One region of the Vagococcus intermedius genome, then DNA from elsewhere that is predicted to be linked to it. Evidence: predicted binding sites of a transcription regulator. Region 1 holds the regulator's gene; each other region holds the start of a gene.
What was found. Region 1 encodes NrdR, which represses ribonucleotide reductase genes. Its sites were predicted from a motif close to ACACNATATATNGTGT; they were not measured.

Region 1 (6,587 bases):
AAAACCTAGTCATGTTCTAATTGCTTTCGATGCAGGGAAGACCACTTTTAGGCACGCTTTTTTTGATGAGTATAAAGCAGGACGTGCTAAAACACCAGGTGAATTTAAAGAACAGATGCCTTATATTCGGGAGTTGATAGAAGCCTGTGGGATTAAGCATTATGAATTAGCAGATTATGAAGCAGATGATATTATTGGAACACTAGCCAAACGAGTTGATCCTACAGAGTATGACGTTGTCGTTCTTTCAGGAGATAAGGATTTAACTCAGCTAGCTTCTGAGACTATTAGAGTTGAGGTGACCTCTAGAGGTGTTAGCGAACTCGTAACTTACACGCCGGCCTTTATTAAGGAAAAGTATGGTTTAGAGCCGATGCAAATTGTTGATATGAAAGGTCTAGCTGGAGATAGCTCAGATAATATCCCTGGTGTGACGAGAGTTGGTGAGAAAACAGCTCTCAAACTGTTACATGAATATGGTTCTGTGGAAAATTTATATGAACATATTGACGACTTAAAACAAAGCAAGATGAAGGAAAATTTAATTAATGATCGTGAGCAAGCTTTCTTAAGCAAGAAATTAGCAACAATTGATACTAACGCACCAATTGAGATTGTCGTAGACAGTCTTCTATATGAAGGAAAAGAGTTAGAAAAATTGGTCCCTTTTTATCGTGAGATGGAGTTCAAACAACTCTTAAATAAGCTAGATACAAGCCAACTAGATGAAGCAGGTGAAAGTTTAAGTGATATTCAATTTGAACACGTTCTAGATAGTGCTGATGTGACACCGGAGATGTTTACTGATGAGATGAGTTTCTATATCGAAATCCTAGATAAAAATTATCATACAGCTGAAGTTCAAGGGGTTTCTTGGGGCAGTTGCGACAGTTTATATGTAAGTCAAGGAGACAGTGTGTTACACAGTCCTCTTATGCAAGAATGGTTGGAAGATAAGACACGTCATAAAAATGTCTATGATGCTAAAGCTAACTTGGTCTTATTGCATCGTTATGGGATTAAATTAACAGGGATTAGTTTTGATAGTTTATTAGCAGCCTATTTGATTGATACTAATGATAAGAGTGAGGATCTGGCTGAAGTAGCTTTTAACCATGATTACTATGAATTAGAACGAGATGAGGCAATTTATGGGAAAGGCGCTAAGATTGCGATACCAGAAGAGTCTATTTTCTTTGGTCATCTAGCTCGTAAAGTGAAAGCTTTAGAAACGATTAAGCCGACCTTAGTAAAAAAATTGGCAGATAAAGAGCAAAGTGAGCTATTTTATGAGATGGAGTTACCTTTGAGTCATGTATTGGCGGAGATGGAAAGTACTGGTATTGCAGTCAATGCTCAACGTTTACAAGAAATGAAACAAGAGTTTGCAGTCCAACTACAAGCGATTGAAACGCGGATTTATGAACAAGCGGGTGAAGAATTTAATATTAATTCACCGAAACAATTGGGTGTTATCTTGTTTGAAAAAATGGGATTGCCTGTGATTAAAAAAACGAAAACAGGTTACTCAACTGCCGTGGATGTTTTAGAACAATTAAAAGAACAAGCACCAATTATTGAAGATATCTTACATTATCGTCAAATTATGAAAATTCAATCAACTTACGTTGAAGGACTTCTAAAAGTAATCCATCCAAATGATGGCAAAATTCATACACGATATGTTCAAACGTTGACTCAAACTGGTCGTCTAAGTTCAGTTGATCCCAATTTACAAAATATTCCGGTACGTTTAGAAGAAGGACGTAAAATTCGTCAAGCTTTTGTGCCAAGTCATCCCGACTGGCAAATTTTTTCATCAGATTACTCTCAAATTGAGTTACGTGTTTTAGCTGATATTGCTCAAGATGAACACATGCGCGAAGCATTTAGAGAAGACCAAGATATTCATGCTAGTACAGCTATGCGTGTCTTTGGTGTCGCCGAAACATCAGAGGTGACGCCAAACATTCGTCGTCAAGCCAAGGCTGTCAATTTTGGGATTGTTTATGGGATAAGCGATTATGGGTTATCACAAAATCTTGGCATTAGTCGTGTTGAAGCTCAAGAATTTATTGATAAATATTTTGAAAAATATCCAGCGATTAAAACGTACATGGAAGAAGTTGTACGTGAAGCGAAAGATAAAGGATATGTGGAGACTTTATGGCATCGTCGTCGTTATCTACCAGATATTAATGCTCGTAATTTTAACTTACGTACATTTGCTGAGCGGACAGCGATTAACACGCCAATTCAGGGAAGTGCTGCTGATATTTTAAAAATTGCCATGATTCAAATGGCCAAACGTTTGAAAGCAGAAAAATTAGAAGCGACTATGTTATTACAAGTCCATGATGAGTTGGTTTTTGAAGCACCCGAATCAGAGATACCTCGCTTAGAAAAACTGGTCAAAGAAGTGATGGAACAAGCTGTTGAATTGAGTGTGCCGCTAAAAGTTGATAGTAGTGTTGGCGATACTTGGTACGAAGCTAAATAGTGACAGTTGCAAGAAAAGTCAAGGAGTTATCTCTTGGCTTTTTTGACTATTAAGAGAAGAAAAGAGGAAAATACATGCCAGAATTACCAGAAGTAGAAGCTGTTAGGATTGGTTTAGAACAATTAGTTTTAGAAAAAGAAATCTTAGAAGTTGCCGTATTTTGGCCACGTATTATTGAGAGCCCTGAAGTCGAAAGCTTTCAGCAAGCGTTAATTGGTGAAAAAATTACAGGTTTACAGCGTCGTGGGAAATTCTTAATTATTAAATTGACGCATTATGATTTAATTTCACACTTACGGATGGAAGGAAAATATGAATGTCATCAAAGAGATGATGATATAGCTAAGCATACTCATGTCATTTTTAAATTTACAGATGAAACAGAGTTGCGTTATTTAGATGTTAGGAAGTTTGGTAGAATGAATTTAGTACCTAAAGATCAAAGTTTAAATTATAAAGGAATTTTAAAACTAGGTCCAGAACCCATCCCAACTGAATTTAAGTTGCCAGACTTTAGAGAAGGGTTGAAAAAATCACACAAAGCGATTAAACCCTTATTGCTTGAGCAAAAGTTGGTTACTGGTTTAGGGAATATCTATGTAGATGAGGCACTCTTTGCTGCTCAAATACACCCAGAACAACCAGCGGATTCATTAACTATGACTGAAAGCGAAGAGCTTTATCACGCTATCATTGGCGTCTTAGGTCGTGCTGTAGAAGCTGGTGGAACAACTATTAGAACATATAAAAACGCTTTGGGAGAAGCTGGTAAATTTCAAACTGAATTAAAGGTATATGGTCAAACTGGGATGCCATGTGTGACTTGTGGCAGTCCAATTATTAAATTAAAAGTTGCGCAAAGAGGTACTCATATTTGTCCAAACTGTCAACTCTTAAAAAAGATGGGAGAGAATTAGGATGAGTTTTGTTTTAGGTGTAACAGGTAGTATTGCAACTGGGAAGAGTACAGTAACAAAGTACTTAAGAGATCAAGGGTTTGCGATAATCGATGCCGATCAAGTTGCTAGAGAAGTCGTCCAAGCAGGGACTCCTGGTTTAGCAGCAATTGTGACTTACTTTGGGGAAGGTATATTGACGAAAGAGAGGGAATTAGATCGTCAAAAACTTGGGACTATCATCTTTTCAGATGAGACGAAACGTCAAGAATTAGATACTATCTTAAAAGGATTTATTAGGACAAGCTTTATGAAAAAATTAGCCGTGTTTAAACAACAAAAAGAAGCTGTGATTGTTTGTGATATTCCTTTACTTTATGAAGCTGGTTATGATGAGTTAATGGATAGGGTCATGGTGGTATACGTACCAGAAGTTATTCAGTGCCAACGTCTAATGGCTCGTGATCAACTGACTGAAGTGGAAGCAAGAAAACGTATGGCAAGTCAAATGAGCATTGAAGATAAAAAAAAGCGAGCCGATATTATCATCGATAATGGAGGGTCACGTGCTAATACTTACCAGCAAGTGGCTGCTTTTTTAAAGGAGCAATAAAAATAAATGAAAACACCTGTCCATGATGGGCAGGTGTTTTTCTTAATTGTTCGTATAATAAGCCAATACTATGCCATTACTGGTTTTCATGGTATAATAACAGTTAGAATACGACTATTATCGAGTGGTGATAGCTAAAATATAGAGGTGAAAAAAATGCAATGTTCAAAATGTCAATATAATGGGTCGCGTGTGGTCGATAGTAGACCAGCTGATGAGGGGCGTGCTATTCGTCGGCGCCGTGAATGTGAATCTTGTGGCTTCAGATTTACAACCTTTGAACGAATTGAAGCAGCCCCATTATTAGTTATTAAAAAAAATGGTGGACGTGAGGAATTTAATCGCGATAAAATTTTAAGAGGCTTAATTCGCTCAGCTGAAAAACGTCCTGTCTCAATGGAGCAAATGGAACAAATTGTTGACCAAGTGGAAAATAAAGTTCGTAGCTTAGGTGAAAATGAAGTCTCAACCACCTTAATCGGTGAATATGTCATGGAAGATCTTGTTGACTTAGACGAAATTGCTTATATCCGTTTCGCAAGCGTTTATCGTCAGTTTAAGGATATGAGTGTTTTCTTAAAAGAAATGCAAGACATCCTCGATAAAGATGGTAAGTCTTAAATTAAAAATAAGGAGGCTGTATTGTGAGGAACGACGCTTGGAAACAGTTGCATCCACAAGATAGTTTTATTGTTAAAATAGTGAAGCCAATCGAACGTTCTCATGAACAGGCGCTAAGTTTTTTATATCAACCGGTAATTGGAATAGATGCTTTTGGCTTGTATCACACACTGCTATCCTCTATTGACCCATCAGACTATGATAGTTATGAACAGCGACATGCAGAGCTATTTAATCAGTTACTGATTGATTTACCTAGGCTCTATAAAGCGCGTGCTCGTTTAGAGGGGATTGGATTGTTAAAAGTTTATGTTCAGCAAACAAAAGAACAACGACGCTTTTTGTATGAACTCTTTCCTCCGCAAACAGCTCAAGCTTTCCTTAGCGATGATGTGTTGAGTCTATTATTGATAGATAGTGTTGGACAAGTAAAGTATGAACAATTGGTTAAACGCTTTAGAATTCCAAAAATTGATACATCAGATTATTTAGAAATAACTCAGAAGTTTTTAGACGTCTACGAATGGCACGAGCAGAGTATGAGTTCTCATCAAGAGTTATTTAGCCAAACTAAAGCTCAACTTGAACAAGTACCGACGCCTAAGATAACGGTAAAAGACGCTAGCTTTGATTGGGATTATTTTTTAGAATCTTTAAATGGTCTGTATTTGGACAAGGTACATTTAGAAGAAGAAGGTCAAGAGACCATATACACTTTACATAAATTATACGGGATTGATGAGTTAGAAATGAAGCGACTCTTGGAGCCCGAAATTGACTATAGCACTAATAAAGTCAACTTGAATAGTTTGCGCCAACAAATTATTAAGCAGTATCATAAACCTAAAAAGCAAATAGTCGAGACGCCGCTAGCAGACGATTCGACAGGTGAGTTGACGAAGGAAGAACAAAAAGTTCGTCGAAAAAACACCTTACTACAAAAAGGCTTCACACCAGTAGAGGTAAACGTTATTTTGTCAAGTGAGGCATTTAACCCTATGGTTTTCTTGGATACCTTAAAACGTCAAAAAGGTGGCTTTGTGGCGAATGAGGAGCGTTGGGCTTTAGAAAATATTGTGAAACAATCAGGTTTACCTGATGCGGTGATAAATGTGCTGGTACATTTTATTTTGGTTGCAAAAGATAATAAGATGTTAAATGCTAAATATGCCAATTCAATTGCCAATGATTGGGCTCAATCTCGTATTAAAACACCTGAAGATGCCCTAACCAAAGTGAAAGAATTGGTTTTAGAAACTGGGGAGTCACAACATACCAAAAAAGGGACTAATCAAAAACGTTACTACAACAGTAAAATACCACTGAAAAAAGAAAGTTTACCAGAATGGGTAGATCAGAAAAATGAAGAAACGCCAGTTTCTAAAGAAGAGGAAGAATTCTTCAAAGAACAACTGCGTCAATTAAGAAAGCCTAAGGAAGAGGGTGGAAGTTAATGGAAAATGTCGGAAATGAATTGACCAAGGTATTAGATAAGAAAAATTGGAGCTCTCGTTTTGATGAACTTGTAAACAACGTCATGGAAGATCCAGATGTGGCTCAGTTTATTTTAGAACACCGAGAAGAATTGACTGATGAGGCTATTACAAAAAGTTATGCTAAATTGTATGAATTTGTTCAAGAAAAAAAGAAGTTTAAGTTAAATGATCCAACAATGATTGCACCCGGTTATGAACCGCAATTATTTATGAATTTTCATTTTATTGACGTGACATATGTTCCAACTAAAGAATTATTAGCAAAAAAAGCGGCACAAGAATTGAGTAATCGTGTGAAGACGATGAATGTACCAAAAGATATTAAAGAGGCAAGTATTGATAACTATACCGTGTCTAGTGAACGTAAAGAAGCCTTAGCTGAAGCTTTTTTCTTTATTCGTTCATATACAGAAAATCCCAAAGAGTTTCACCAAGGATTATATTTACAAGGTTCTTTTGGT
Region 2 (6,587 bases), 1.0 Mb from region 1:
ACGATGACCCCAGAATTGTTTGAAATATATGAACTTAAAAACCATGATCTATGGGCTGCTTTTGAACAGGGATTGGTAAAAAGAGAACAAGTTTTAAGTGAACGATTTACATATATTTTTAAAAAATGTGGCTTAGAACGAGATGGCTACGAGATGGATCGGTTATTTAGAGGTTATTTAAAGGAAGAAGCTATTTTATTACCTGGAGCATTTGAAGTAATCGAAAAACTGAGTAAAAAATATCGTCTGGGGATTGTCACAAACGGTGTTTCTGAAACACAATATCGTCGTTTAGAAAAAGCAGAACTATTAACTTATTTTAAAGAAGCGATTTTTGTTTCTGAAGATACTGGTTTTCAAAAACCGATGCCTCAATTTTTTGATTATGTGTTTGAACGTTTGCCTGGTGTAGAGCGTTCAGAAACATTGATTGTAGGAGATTCTTTAAGTGCAGATATTAAAGGTGGTAACTTGGCTGGTTCTAAAACATGTTGGTACAATCCCTTGGGAGTAGTTAATGAGACTAAGATTATCCCGACCTATGAAATCAAAGAGTTACGTGAGTTATTACAATTATTATAAAAAAAAAGCCCCTAAGGGCTTTTTTTATTTAGTCAGACCAATTAGGTAATCATCGTCCTTCATAGCTTCTACACTACCTAGTAAATAACCATTACCGACTTGTGAGAAGAAATCATGATTGCTTGTCCCCGTTGAGAGACCATTCATTACAATCGGATTGACGTCATTGGCAGTATCAGGGAATAAAGCATTGACTCCTAAGTTCATTAGGGCTTTATTAGCATTGTAGCGTAAGAATGTTTTGACTTCTTCAGCCCAACCTAATTCGCCATATAACATATCAGTGTAGCCTTCTTCGTTTTCGTATAGCTCATATAATAAGTTATACATCCAATCTTCCATTTCAGTCCGTTCATTTTCTGGTAGCTGATTAAATCCTAATTGGAATTTGTAACCAATATAGGTACCGTGAACAGATTCATCACGAATGATTAATTTGATAATTTCTGCTACATTGGCCAACTTATTATTACCTAGATAGTAAAGTGGCGCAAAAAAACCTGAGTAAAATAAGAAGGTTTCTGTAAACACACTAGCTACCTTTTTTTGTAAAGGTGTCCCTGTTAGGTAAATATCATTAATCATTTTAGCTTTCTTTTGTAAAAATTCATTAGTATTAGTCCATTCGAAAATTTCTTCAATTTCAGCTTTGGTATTTAAAGTACTGAAGATTGAAGAGTAACTTTTAGCATGAACAGATTCCATGAACTGAATATTGTTCAGAACAGCTTCTTCATGTTGTGTTCGCACATCAGGGCGAATAGCTTCGATGGCACTCTCAGATTGGATAGTATCAAGTAACGTAAGACCACCAAATACATAACCAATTGTTTGTTTTTCCAACTCTGATAAAGCACGCCAATCATCTAAGTCGTTTGATAAAGGAATACGGGTATCAAGCCAAAATTGCTCCGTTAACTTTTCCCAAGTTGATTTATCAATCATATCTTCCATGCTGTTCCAGTTAATTGCTTCATAATACGTTTGACTCATAGCTTGTTTTTCCTCCCTTAAATTACACAGCTTTCACATGAATTACTGCCAATTTCTTCTTCATCATCTGTGAAGGTACGAATATAATAAATTGATTTAACCCCTTTGTGGAAGGCATAGTGACGTAAGATATTCAAATCACGTGTGGTTTGTTTGGTTGTGTCTGTCTTCCATTCGTAAAGGCCTTCTGGAATATCTGAACGCATAAATAAAGTCAAGCTCATACCTTGATCAATGTGCTGTTGAGCGGTTGCATAGACATCAATAACTTTGCGCATATCCATATCATAAGCTGAAGTATAGTAAGGTAATGTCTCGTTACTTAAGTAAGGAGCAGGGTAATAGATTTTTCCGATTTTTTTCTCTTGACGTTCTTCAATAAGACGTGTAATCGGATGAATACTAGCACTCGTGTCATTAATATAAGAAATTGAGCCATTTGGTGCAACTGCTAAACGATTTTGGTGGTATAACCCATCACGTTGAACGTCTTGGCTTAATTGTTTCCAATCTTCGGCTGTTGGAATAAAGATATCAGCGAAGAGGGCTTTTATTTTATCAAACTGTGGTTGGTGGTTGGCTTCAATATATTTGTCAAAGTATGAACCATCAGCATAGGTTGATTTTTCAAAATTATAGAAACGTTGTTGACGCTCTTTAGCAATTTGATTGCTTTCAACTAATGTCCAGTAGTTTAGTAACATAAAATAAATATTAGTAAAATCGATTGATTCAGGAGAGCCATATTCCATTTGATTTTTAGCAAAATAAGAATGGAGCCCCATAGCGCCTAAACCGATTGTGTGATTTAAGTCATTGCCATTTTTGATTGATGGAACAACGTCAATACTTGAGGCGTCGGTAATATAAGTTAGGGCACGTGTCATAGTACGGACGGATTGACCAAAGTTAGTACTCGCCATTAAGTTAGGAATATTAGTAGAGCCTAGATTACAGCTGATATCTGTCCCTAAAACATCGTATTCTTGTTTATTATTAATAATAGAAGGTGTCTGAACTTGTAAAATTTCAGAACATAAGTTACTCATAATAATCTTACCGTCGACTGGATTTTGACGATTAGCTTCATCAATATTGATAATATAAGGGTAACCTGATTCTTGTTGTAATTTACTAATTTCATTTTCTAAGTCACGGGCTTTGATTTTAGCTTTACGAATATTAGGGTTAGCCACTAAATTGTCATACTCTTTTGTAATATCTAGATAAGAGAAGGGGATACCATATTCTTTTTCAACACTATAAGGACTAAATAAATACATGTCTTCATTGTTACGTGCTAATTCATAAAACTTATCTGGGACATTTAATCCTAAAGATAAGGTTTTAACCCGAATTTTTTCATCGGCATTTTCTTTTTTAGTAGATAAGAACATTTCAATATCAGGATGAAAGACGTTTAAGTAAACAACCCCTGCACCTTGACGTTGACCTAATTGATTACTGTAGCTAAAGCTATCTTCAAATAATTTCATAACGGGAACAACGCCACTAGCAGCCCCTTCATAGCCTTTAATAGGTGCGCCAGCTTCACGTAAGTTATTTAATGAAATTCCAACTCCGCCACCAATCCGTGATAATTGCAAAGCGCTGTTGATGGAACGCCCAATACTATTCATATCATCTGTTACTTGTAGTAAGAAACAAGAAACTAATTCGCCGCGACGTTTACGTCCAGCATTTAAGAAAGAAGGAGTCGCCGGTTGATAACGTTGATGAATCATTTCATCGGCAATATTCATGGCTAATTGCTCGTCACCATTGGCAAAATAAAGTGCGTTGAAAGCGACACGATCTTCATAACGCTCAAGATACATTGTGCCTTCATTATTTTTTAAGGCATACTGTGAATAAAACTTATAGGCTGCCATAAACGATTTAAATTGAAAATGTTGCTCTTTTAAGAAGGCATATAAGTCATCAATAAATGACATTGAATACTTTTTAATGAACGCTGTCTCAATAAAATCATGATCGATTAAGTAGTTGATTTTTTCCTCAGTTGTTGAAAATGTCATCGTATTAGGTTCGACATTTTCTTTAAAGAAGGCAACGAGTGCTTCTTTATCTTTGTGCAAAGGAATTTGGCCATCAACTGGGCGGTTAATTTCATTGTTTAGCTCGAAATAGCTAACATCAGTTAATTTTTTTAAACTCACTTTTAGTCACTACTTTCTTAAATTTTTTCTTCAAACATCTATTATACTAGATTTTATTTTAGAACCAACTTTATTGTTTGGCTCCTAGGTAATAATAGTTGTAAGAGATAAGGGATTACGAGATAAAACGCAACAAAATCGCCCGCTAGTTATGTGCAGCGAACGATTTTGAGTGTCGATAAGGTGAATTGGAACAGTTGCTATTAAACAGCTAAAGAACGTAATTGATCTGGTCTGAAGCCAACGATTGAGATGTCTTCATTTGCTGTGACAACGGGTACGCTACGGTAGCCATTTTCTTTTAACCACTCTACATATTGTGGTTCAGTATCAATGTTTACTTCATTATATGAAACGTTCTTATCGCTTAAGAAACGTTTAGTCATCTTGCATTGAGGGCAGTTATCTTTTGTGTATAATGTAATGTTTGTCATAGTTCTTACCTCCGATTTAATTCTATATTTAGTATACCCTGTATCTTGGGAAAGTCAAGAATGAAAAAGACTAAAAACACAATATATGGTATGTGGGGGTTCTGTGGAATACAAGTCATGGTGTTTGTGGAGAATTAGACGAAAAGCCTCTAGATTAGTATTTCTTCTTTATTTTTCAGTGGATAAACATGTGGATAAGTCTTTTTTTACTCTTGTGACGTTCTTATACCATACGAGATCTAAAGTGGGTGATAACAAGCTTTAGGCTAATTCTTAAAAAAAACGAAAGAGTGGTGCTACTACATCTAGTAGTCGTGTAAAGCTAGGACAAATAATAAGTATAAAAAATATTGAGAAAGAATGAGCAAAGACTGGGTTTTTATTGACACCTTTCCAGGGGAAGAGTAGTATAAAAGATGTAAATGATAATGATTCTCAATAAAAGGTGATTAAATAAAATATGTGATATCATCACAAGATAGATGGGTGATAGAGTGATTAGATTAATAGAGGGCAATCAAGGAAAACAATATTTTGTACTTGAAATTATAAATCAGACTGTTTCTAATCGTCATTTGGCCAATTTAGGATTAATTAGTGGGACACCAATTAGAATTGTCTCAAAAAATAAACATGGCGATTATATTATTTTATTAAGAGACACACGTCTTGCGATGAGTGAGCAGGTGGTTAGTCAAATTATGGTGAGTGACGAACGTGTAGGTGAAAAGACAACATGGTCATTGTCTGAGGCTCAAGTTGAGACGCAAGTAAAAGTAACACAAATTGTTGGAGATAAAAAAATCCGTCGCCGCTTGATGGATATGGGGTTAACGAAAGGAACCCCGCTGTATTTAAGAAAAGTAGCCCCATTGGGCGATCCACTTGAAATTAGTGTGAGAGGTTACGAATTAACTTTAAGAAAAACAGAAGCAGAATTTATCATAGTAGAGGAGTTCTAAGATGAATAAACTATCGCTTGCTTTGGTGGGGAATCCGAATAGTGGTAAAACTAGCTTATTCAATGCCTTAACAGGCTCGAGTCAATCAGTGGGAAATTGGCCAGGTGTAACGGTTGAACGTAAAGAAGGTTACTATAAACAAGCTGATCACATCATGATTCAAGATTTACCTGGTATTTACTCCCTATCTCCTTACACACCAGAAGAAGTTGTTGCTCGTAATTATTTGGTGGAAGGACAGCCAGAAGCAATTATTAATATTGTAGATGGGAGTAATTTGGAGCGTAATCTCTATTTAACGCTACAGCTATTGGACCTTGGCTTACCTCTCGTAGTGGGAGTCAATATGTTAGATGTGGTAAAAAAACAAGAAAAAGAAATAAATCTAAGTAAGTTATCTTATGGCTTAGGGACAGATGTTGTCGGGATGAGTGTTGTTAAAGGTCAAGGGGTATCTGAAATAGTTGCTAAAAGTTTAACGGCAATTGAGTCAAATAATACTTCTCAAAGGATCGGTATCCAGTATGATGAGCGCTTAGAGGTTGCACTCTTAGAAATAATCGGAATTTTGCATAAGGCAACTTTTCAAACAGAACCTACGAAAAAAATAAGCGAGAATAAGTACCGATGGTACAGCCTTAAATTGTTTGAACGAGATGAGGCTGTCTGCCAGACCTTAGTACTTTCGCAAGCTGATTGGAAAGAGATTGAAGAGATTATCACGATTACGGAAAAAATATTTGGTGATGATAGCGAAAGTATTGTGATTAATGAACGCTATCAATTTATTACCAAATTAGTTGAGTTATGTGTTGTGAATAATAAAGAATTTAAGTTGACAGTGAGTGATAAGATTGATCAAGTCGTGACCAATCGATTTCTAGCTTTACCCATTTTTGCAGGTCTCATGTGGTTTGTTTACTATTTGTCGATTCAAACCATTGGCACAGCTGGCACTGATTGGCTAAACGATCAGCTGTTTGGTGTATTAGTTCCAAATTATTTAGCAGCAGGCTTAAATTATTTGGAAGTAGCTGAATGGTTGCAACGGTTAATTTTAGAAGGGATTGTAGCTGGAGTAGGTGCAGTAATTGGTTTTTTACCTCAAATTATGGTGCTATTTCTCTGTCTTTCTTTTTTAGAAGATTGTGGTTACATGTCGCGGCTAGCCTTTGTTATGGATCGTTTATTTAGAAAATTTGGGTTATCGGGTAAGTCGTTTATTCCAATGTTGATTGCTACAGGATGTGGCGTACCTGGTATTATGGCAAGTCGTACCATTGAAAATGAAAAAGATCGTAAAATCACTATTATGGTTACCACATTTATGCCATGTTCTGCTAAGCTACCAATTATAGCCTTGATTGCAGGGGCACTATTTCCAGCTAGCTCATGGGTCGCGCCTTCGGCTTATTTTATCGGTGTGTTAGCGATTG
Region 3 (6,587 bases), 980 kb from region 1:
ATTAATCGCTTGCGCAAAAAAATTGAACAAGCGGGGATTAAAAACTACATTGAAACCAAGGTTGGCCAAGGCTATATTGTCCCTTAGTTACAATTAAAAAGAGAGGACTACCATGACACTATTCAAATTTTTAAAAGATAAACGTAGTATTTTATTTATATGGCTATTATTTCTTTGTCTCACTTGCTTAATACTATGGCTCACACCTAGCGTTCATATTAACTGGGATGCGATCCTTTACCTTTTTATTCTTCAATCTCTCGTGCTAATTGTGTATCTTACTTTAAGCTTTCGCAAGAAAAAAAACTGGTTTCAACAGTTATCAGAACCAGCTTTTAATTTATCGGAACCCGAATATTTTGAGTTTCAAACCCTATCTGAAGAACATAAATTAATTGCCAATTATCTAGAGGACTTGATGACTCAACAACAAACTGTGCTAGAGCAACAGATTACCGCTCAACAAGAACAACGTGATTTTATTGATAGCTGGGTTCATGAAATAAAAGTTCCTTTAGCCTCTATCAAACTTATCACGGAAACAATTGAGGAAGAGATTCCTGAACGTCAATTTTATCAACTGGAAAATAATACCCTAAAAATTGAAAGTTATGTCGATCAAGTACTATATTACTCCCGTTTAGATAGCTTTTCTCGTGATTATTTAATCCAAGAAAGCTCCTTAAAACAAATTATTCAACCTGTTATTAGACAACATGCCAATTACTTCATTGAGCACAATCTTCATTATGCGGTTGAAGGACCAGATTTTGAGGTGTTAACTGATAAAAAATGGCTCGCCTTTATTTTGAATCAAATTATCAGTAATGCGATTAAATATACGCCTGATAACGGTCAAATTACACTTAAACTCTCGCATAATGAGCGTGGTACTTGGTTGGAAATTAGTGATACCGGTATCGGGATTGCCCTTGAAGATCAACGACGTGTCTTCGATAAAGGTTTTACAGGTCAAAACGGTCGGAATCAGACCCACCGTTCAACCGGATTAGGACTTTATCTAGCTAAAAGTTTAGCAAAAAAATTAGGACATCCAATTTACCTAGAATCAACAGTTGATAAAGGAACAACCGTTAGCCTTTTATTTCCAAAAATAGCCTATTATACAGATGGTGTTGAAGAAAAATTACTATAAAAAAGAAGTGCCCTTTAGGGGGCACTTCTTTTTTATATCATGTCACCTTTAGCAATTTTTTCAAACTTAGTTGTGCCATCTACACATTGATCCCAAATGACGGCTTCACCCATTATTAACGATTTTTCCACATCAATAATTCGTTGATTACGACTCCCACGAAACTGCAAATTCAAGTCTAATAAGTCTTGTTCAAAACGACCATCAACTAAAATATCAATCATCTTTAATAATTCTAATTTATCTTCACTTTCTTGAAGTAGCTCTTCAAAGGTGTAGCCACTCCATGACCAAATATCTTTATCGCTCCCAAATTCCTGACGAATTCTGGTTACCAAGGAGAGACAAACCTCAGTATTTAGGAAAGGTTCTCCTCCTAGTAACGTCATCCCTTGAACATAGTCTTGGCTTAAATCAGTTATAATTTGATCCTCAAGTTCTTTAGTATAGGGATTACCATAGTTAAAATTTTGAATTGCTTGGTTGTAACAACCGGGACAGGCAAATAAACACCCGCTGACATACAAGCTACAGCGAACTCCTTGACCATCAACAAAATTAAAAGGTTTGTAATCAGCATAATAATGGTGACTGTATTCTTTTGATAACCACTCTTTTGGTTTTGGATGACGCATATGCTCCCAACTTTCTATGTTAAGAGGAGACTATCAGATCCCCCTGATAGCCTCCTTTCTTTTATTTTAAATGTTTTACTCTTGATGAAATTTCCTTGTGACGACCATTTACCATCGGTCTGGCTTGTGGGTTACCTAAATAGCCACAGGTTCTCTTAACTACATCGCATGATTTTGGATCGCGATTGCCACATTGAGGACATTCGAACCCACGAGCTGTTGGCTTAAATTCACCTTCGTAGCCACAATCATAACAACGATCGATTGGGGTATTCGTTCCCAAATATCCAACACGATCATAAGCATAATCCCAAACAGCTTCTAAGGCTTTTGGATTTTGTTGCAATACTGGGTACTCACAATAATGAATAAACCCACCTGAACAATATTTAGGATAGTCCTTTTCGAACTCTAACTTTTCAAACGGGGTAGGGTTTTTACGGACATCGTAATGGAAACTATTGGTGTAATACTCTTTATCAGTAATATTTTCAACAACCCCAAATTTTTCACGATCCAAGCGACAGAAACGATCTGTTAGACTTTCACTTGGTGTTGAATAAACACTAAAATGATAGCCATATTCATTTCCCCAACGATCAGCACACCCTTTTAATTTACGCATAATATCTAAGGTGAATTCTTTCGCTTCTGGCTTAGTTTCCCATTGGCCACCAAAAAATTCTGAAGCCACTTCGTATAAACCAATATATCCCATTGAAACAGTGGCACGTTTATTTTTAAATAACTCATTGACTTCTTCATGACGTTTTAGACGTTTGCCAAAAGCCCCATACATATATAAGATTGGCGCATTAGCTGGTGTAGCCTCTTTGCAACGTTCAATTCGGTAGACAAGGGCATCTTTCATAATGTCTAAACGTTCTTCTAAAATACGCCAGAAAGTTGCTTGATTGCCATTTGACTCTAAGGCAATTCTCGGTAAGTTAAGCGTCACAACCCCTAGATTCATTCGACCTGAATTAACTTCTTGACCGTTTTCATCTTGCCAGCCTTGTAAAAATGAGCGACAGCCCATTGGTGCTTTAAAACTACCTGTCAACTCAACTAATTTATCATAATTTAGCACATCCGGATACATTCTTTTGGTTGCACATTCCAAAGCTAATTCTTTTACATCATAATTAGGGTCTTCTTTCATTAAATTGACGCCTTTTTTCATCGAAAAAATTAGTTTTGGAAAAATGGCTGTCCGATGTTCTTGACCTAAACCTTCTATTCTAATTTTTAAAATTGATTTTTGAATTTCACGCTCAAACCAGTTTGTTCCTAAACCAAACCCTAGTGATGTAAAAGGGGTTTGCCCGTTAGAGGTAAACAACGTATTAATCTCATATTCTAAACTTTGCATGGCATCATAAATATCTTTACTCGTTTTAGCTTTAGCATAGGCATCATGTTGTGTCTCATCACTAATCCACTCTTTAGCGTCTTGCAAATGCTTTTGATAATTACATTTGGCAAAAGGCGCTAATAACTCATCGATACGATCTGCCGAACAGCCACCATACTGACTAGAAGCAACATTGGCAATAATTTGGGAGATTTGGGCTGTCGCCGTCTGGATAGAGCGCGGTTTTTCCACATCAGCATTCCCAATTTTGAAGCCTTCATTTAACATACCTGAAAAGTCGATTAGACAACAGTTAGTCATTGGTGTATATGGATGGTAATCTAAATCATGGTAATGAATATCCCCTTTTTGATGGGCATTTGAAATATGAGCGGGTAACATTTTCAACCCGATTGATTTCCCTACAATACCAGCTGTTAAATCACGTTGTGTATTAAAAACATCACTATCTTTATTAGCATTTTCGTTGACCACCGTTTGATCTTTATCTAAAAGCTTGCCAATAGTGACATTAATATCAGTCGCTTGCGTTCGCTCAAAATCACGATTGGTTCGGTAATTAATATATTCTTGGGCTAAGTCATGAGACTGTTCTGCTAATAAGAAATGCTCGACAACATTTTGTACCTCATATATTTTGACATTATCATTAAAACGTTCAGCAATTTCTTTGATAACTAAGGTAACAATGTGCTGTATTTTTTCGGCAGATTCTAAACTTACTTCGCCTGAAATTTTTTCTTCTGCTTTTAGTAAAGCATCATATATTTTTTGTGGATCAAATTCAACCAACCGGCCATCACGTTTCACGACTTTCATCTGCTTCAATTTATTATCTATAATAAAAACATTTGTATTATTTTGAACATTTAACCCCATAACTAACCACTCCTTCTTTTATTACATCCCCTATTCTAACTGAACAGACCATTCTTTTCAACTATATATGGTGCTAATTTTAATAAAAGAACAAAACGAGACACTATATATAGTGTCTTGTTTTGTTTGATAATGAACTTTGTGGAAATTGTGAATTATGTTAATAACAAGTATTAGTAGTGACAAATTAAGCTCTTTGTTTAAAATCATTTGTTAAAAACAGATAAAAAGTTTGTGAAATCACAGCCATTTTAAATTTAATTGAAACAAAAAAAACACCTCTCACTAGGAAAGATGTTTTTAAACTTATTATTTAGCTAATGCATCTTTAGCTTGGTCAGCTAAAGCAGTGAAAGCAACTGCATCGTTAACTGCTAAATCAGCTAACATTTTACGGTTGATGTCGATTTCAGCTAATTTTAAGCCGTGCATCATTTTGCTGTAGCTTAAGCCATTCATACGAGCAGCAGCGTTGATACGTGCGATCCATAATTTACGGAAATCACGTTTTTTCTGACGACGATCTCTATAAGCGTAGCTATAAGATTTCATCACTTGTTCTTTCGCTGTTCTATATAATGTATGTTTTGAACCGTAGTAGCCTTTCGCTAACTTAAGCGTCTTTTTACGACGTTGACGGGTTGTAGTACCACCTTTAACACGTGCCATGGTTATTTCCTCCTCGAGTTATGTTACGATAATTCGTTATAGTTTTTAAGTTTGACCTTTTGAGTAAAATCTCAGTCATGGTCATGATCATTTTTTAAAGCAGCTTGGTTAACAATTATTTCATACGAGCTAATTGTTGACGGATACGTTTGTAATCGCCTTTTGAAACCATTGACGCTTTACGTAATTGACGACGTTGTTTTTTAGTTTTTCCGTGGAAACGGTGACTAGTGAAGGCACGGAATCTTTTCAGTCCGCCACCACCTGTACGTTTTACACGTTTAGCTAAACCGCGGTGTGTTTTTTGTTTTGGCATCTTTATTTCCTCCTCAAAATCATCTTACTTTTCTGTTTTTGGTGCTAACATAAGAAACATGCTTCTGCCGTCCATTTTTGGTTTTTGTTCAATGTCGGCTAAATCTTTGTTTTCGTCAGCAAAACGCATTAAGACATCCTGACCAATTTGTTTGTGAGTAATGGCACGGCCTCTGAAACGGATTGAAGCTTTCACTTTATCTCCTTTTTCAAGAAACTTGCGTGCTTGGCGTAATTTTGTATTAAAATCATTACTATCGATTGTCGGACTTAATCTTACTTCCTTAACGTTAATTACTTTTTGGTTTTTACGAGCCTCACGCGATTTTTTTTGTTGCTCAAAACGATACTTACCGTAATCCATGATGCGGGCTACTGGTGGTTTCGCTGTGGGTGCAACTACTACTAAATCTAAGTTCGCATCTTCCGCCATTTTTAAGGCTTCAGCTTTAGTTTTAACGCCCAATTGTTCGCCTGTATCTGAGATTAATCGCAGTTCACGTGCACGAATACCGTCGTTTACCATCATATCCTTTGCTATGGTCATTCACCTCTCTGTTGTTTATTTATTCGAGTTTCAGACAGAAAAAAAGAGTCTTCTTTATGAAGACCCCGCAATCGTTCCAGCACAAGTTGACACTTGACTCTGAAAAAGTTATCTAGCCCAGTGATTCAAATCAACTCAGGCGAGAAGCGGGTGCTTCTGCTTAATTCTCAACTTAATCAGTATAGCAAGTTCTACTTAAAATGTCAACATTTCCCTTAGACTATCAAAAAAAGACCACGATATCTTACCTTTCGTGGTCTTTTAACTAATTAACTTTAATTTGTACGTAAGATGTCTTCATATTGTTTTTGCGAAATCAAGGCCAACTCATCAAACTTAAAGTCGGGCTGATAAACCTGATCTTCTTCTAACAAGAAGTGAGACATGCCATAATAGATCCCTCGAGCAGAGTTTTCAACAATCATTGCATCTCCTTCATAAAATACAGGGTACGAGTCGCTTCTCTCATCTACAAAATCACCTTGAATCAAGTCATGATTAACCACAAAATTTTGATACTCACTTTCATCAAAGAAGATATCCGTTCTTTCTAAAATAGAATCGGACAACTTACCATGGGCCAATAAGACTCTAGTCAACTCAGGTAAGTCGGTCGTAATGACTTTGGTGCCAGCAGCGATTGCCTCTAACGCGACTAAACCTAAACCTTCATAATAGGAACTTAAAACAAGCGCATCACACTGTCTAACTAAATTATATGGATTTTCCATCCCATCAAAAATGTAAACACTCTCACGCATAGCAGCTTTTTGTAAGTATGACAACACAATTTTTTTAGTCATCCCATGAGGTGAAATCATCACCAAACGACTATTCGGATTGTCTTCATGCAATTTTTCAAAAGCATATAGGATCCGCTCAACACCTTTTTCAGGACTATATCTACCAAGATAAACATATGTTTTTATCTCTGGGTTAGCTAAATCTTCTAACAATTTCATTTTAGTATAGCCATAAATATACGGTAACATATTAAACTGATACTCAACT

Region 2: nrdH (glutaredoxin-like protein NrdH) is a predicted target of NrdR. The motif match lies at 4,266-4,281, and genes of this name have one in related genera.
Region 3: nrdD (anaerobic ribonucleoside-triphosphate reductase) is a predicted target of NrdR. The motif match lies at 4,146-4,161, and genes of this name have one in related genera.

What each region holds. Positions count from the first base shown of each region.
Region 1 covers NZ_CP110232.1:1,464,003-1,470,589, reverse strand. Annotated here, with positions in the region: gene polA (DNA polymerase I) at 1-2,500, shown strand, start outside; gene mutM (DNA-formamidopyrimidine glycosylase) at 2,575-3,417, shown strand; gene coaE (dephospho-CoA kinase) at 3,419-4,009, shown strand; gene nrdR (transcriptional regulator NrdR) at 4,166-4,630, shown strand; gene OL234_RS06820 (replication initiation and membrane attachment family protein) at 4,654-6,084, shown strand; gene dnaI (primosomal protein DnaI) at 6,084-6,587, shown strand, end outside.
Region 2 covers NZ_CP110232.1:240,247-246,833, forward strand. Annotated here, with positions in the region: gene OL234_RS01180 (YjjG family noncanonical pyrimidine nucleotidase) at 1-582, shown strand, start outside; gene nrdF (class 1b ribonucleoside-diphosphate reductase subunit beta) at 607-1,575, opposite strand; gene nrdE (class 1b ribonucleoside-diphosphate reductase subunit alpha) at 1,593-3,755, opposite strand; gene nrdH (glutaredoxin-like protein NrdH) at 3,959-4,189, opposite strand; gene OL234_RS01200 (ferrous iron transport protein A) at 4,684-5,151, shown strand; gene feoB (ferrous iron transport protein B) at 5,153-6,587, shown strand, end outside.
Region 3 covers NZ_CP110232.1:218,051-224,637, reverse strand. Annotated here, with positions in the region: gene OL234_RS01105 (response regulator transcription factor) at 1-87, shown strand, start outside; gene OL234_RS01100 (sensor histidine kinase) at 113-1,156, shown strand; gene nrdG (anaerobic ribonucleoside-triphosphate reductase activating protein) at 1,189-1,791, opposite strand; gene nrdD (anaerobic ribonucleoside-triphosphate reductase) at 1,853-4,045, opposite strand; gene rplT (50S ribosomal protein L20) at 4,355-4,714, opposite strand; gene rpmI (50S ribosomal protein L35) at 4,830-5,030, opposite strand; gene infC (translation initiation factor IF-3) at 5,055-5,576, opposite strand; gene OL234_RS01070 (CDP-glycerol glycerophosphotransferase family protein) at 5,852-6,587, opposite strand, start outside.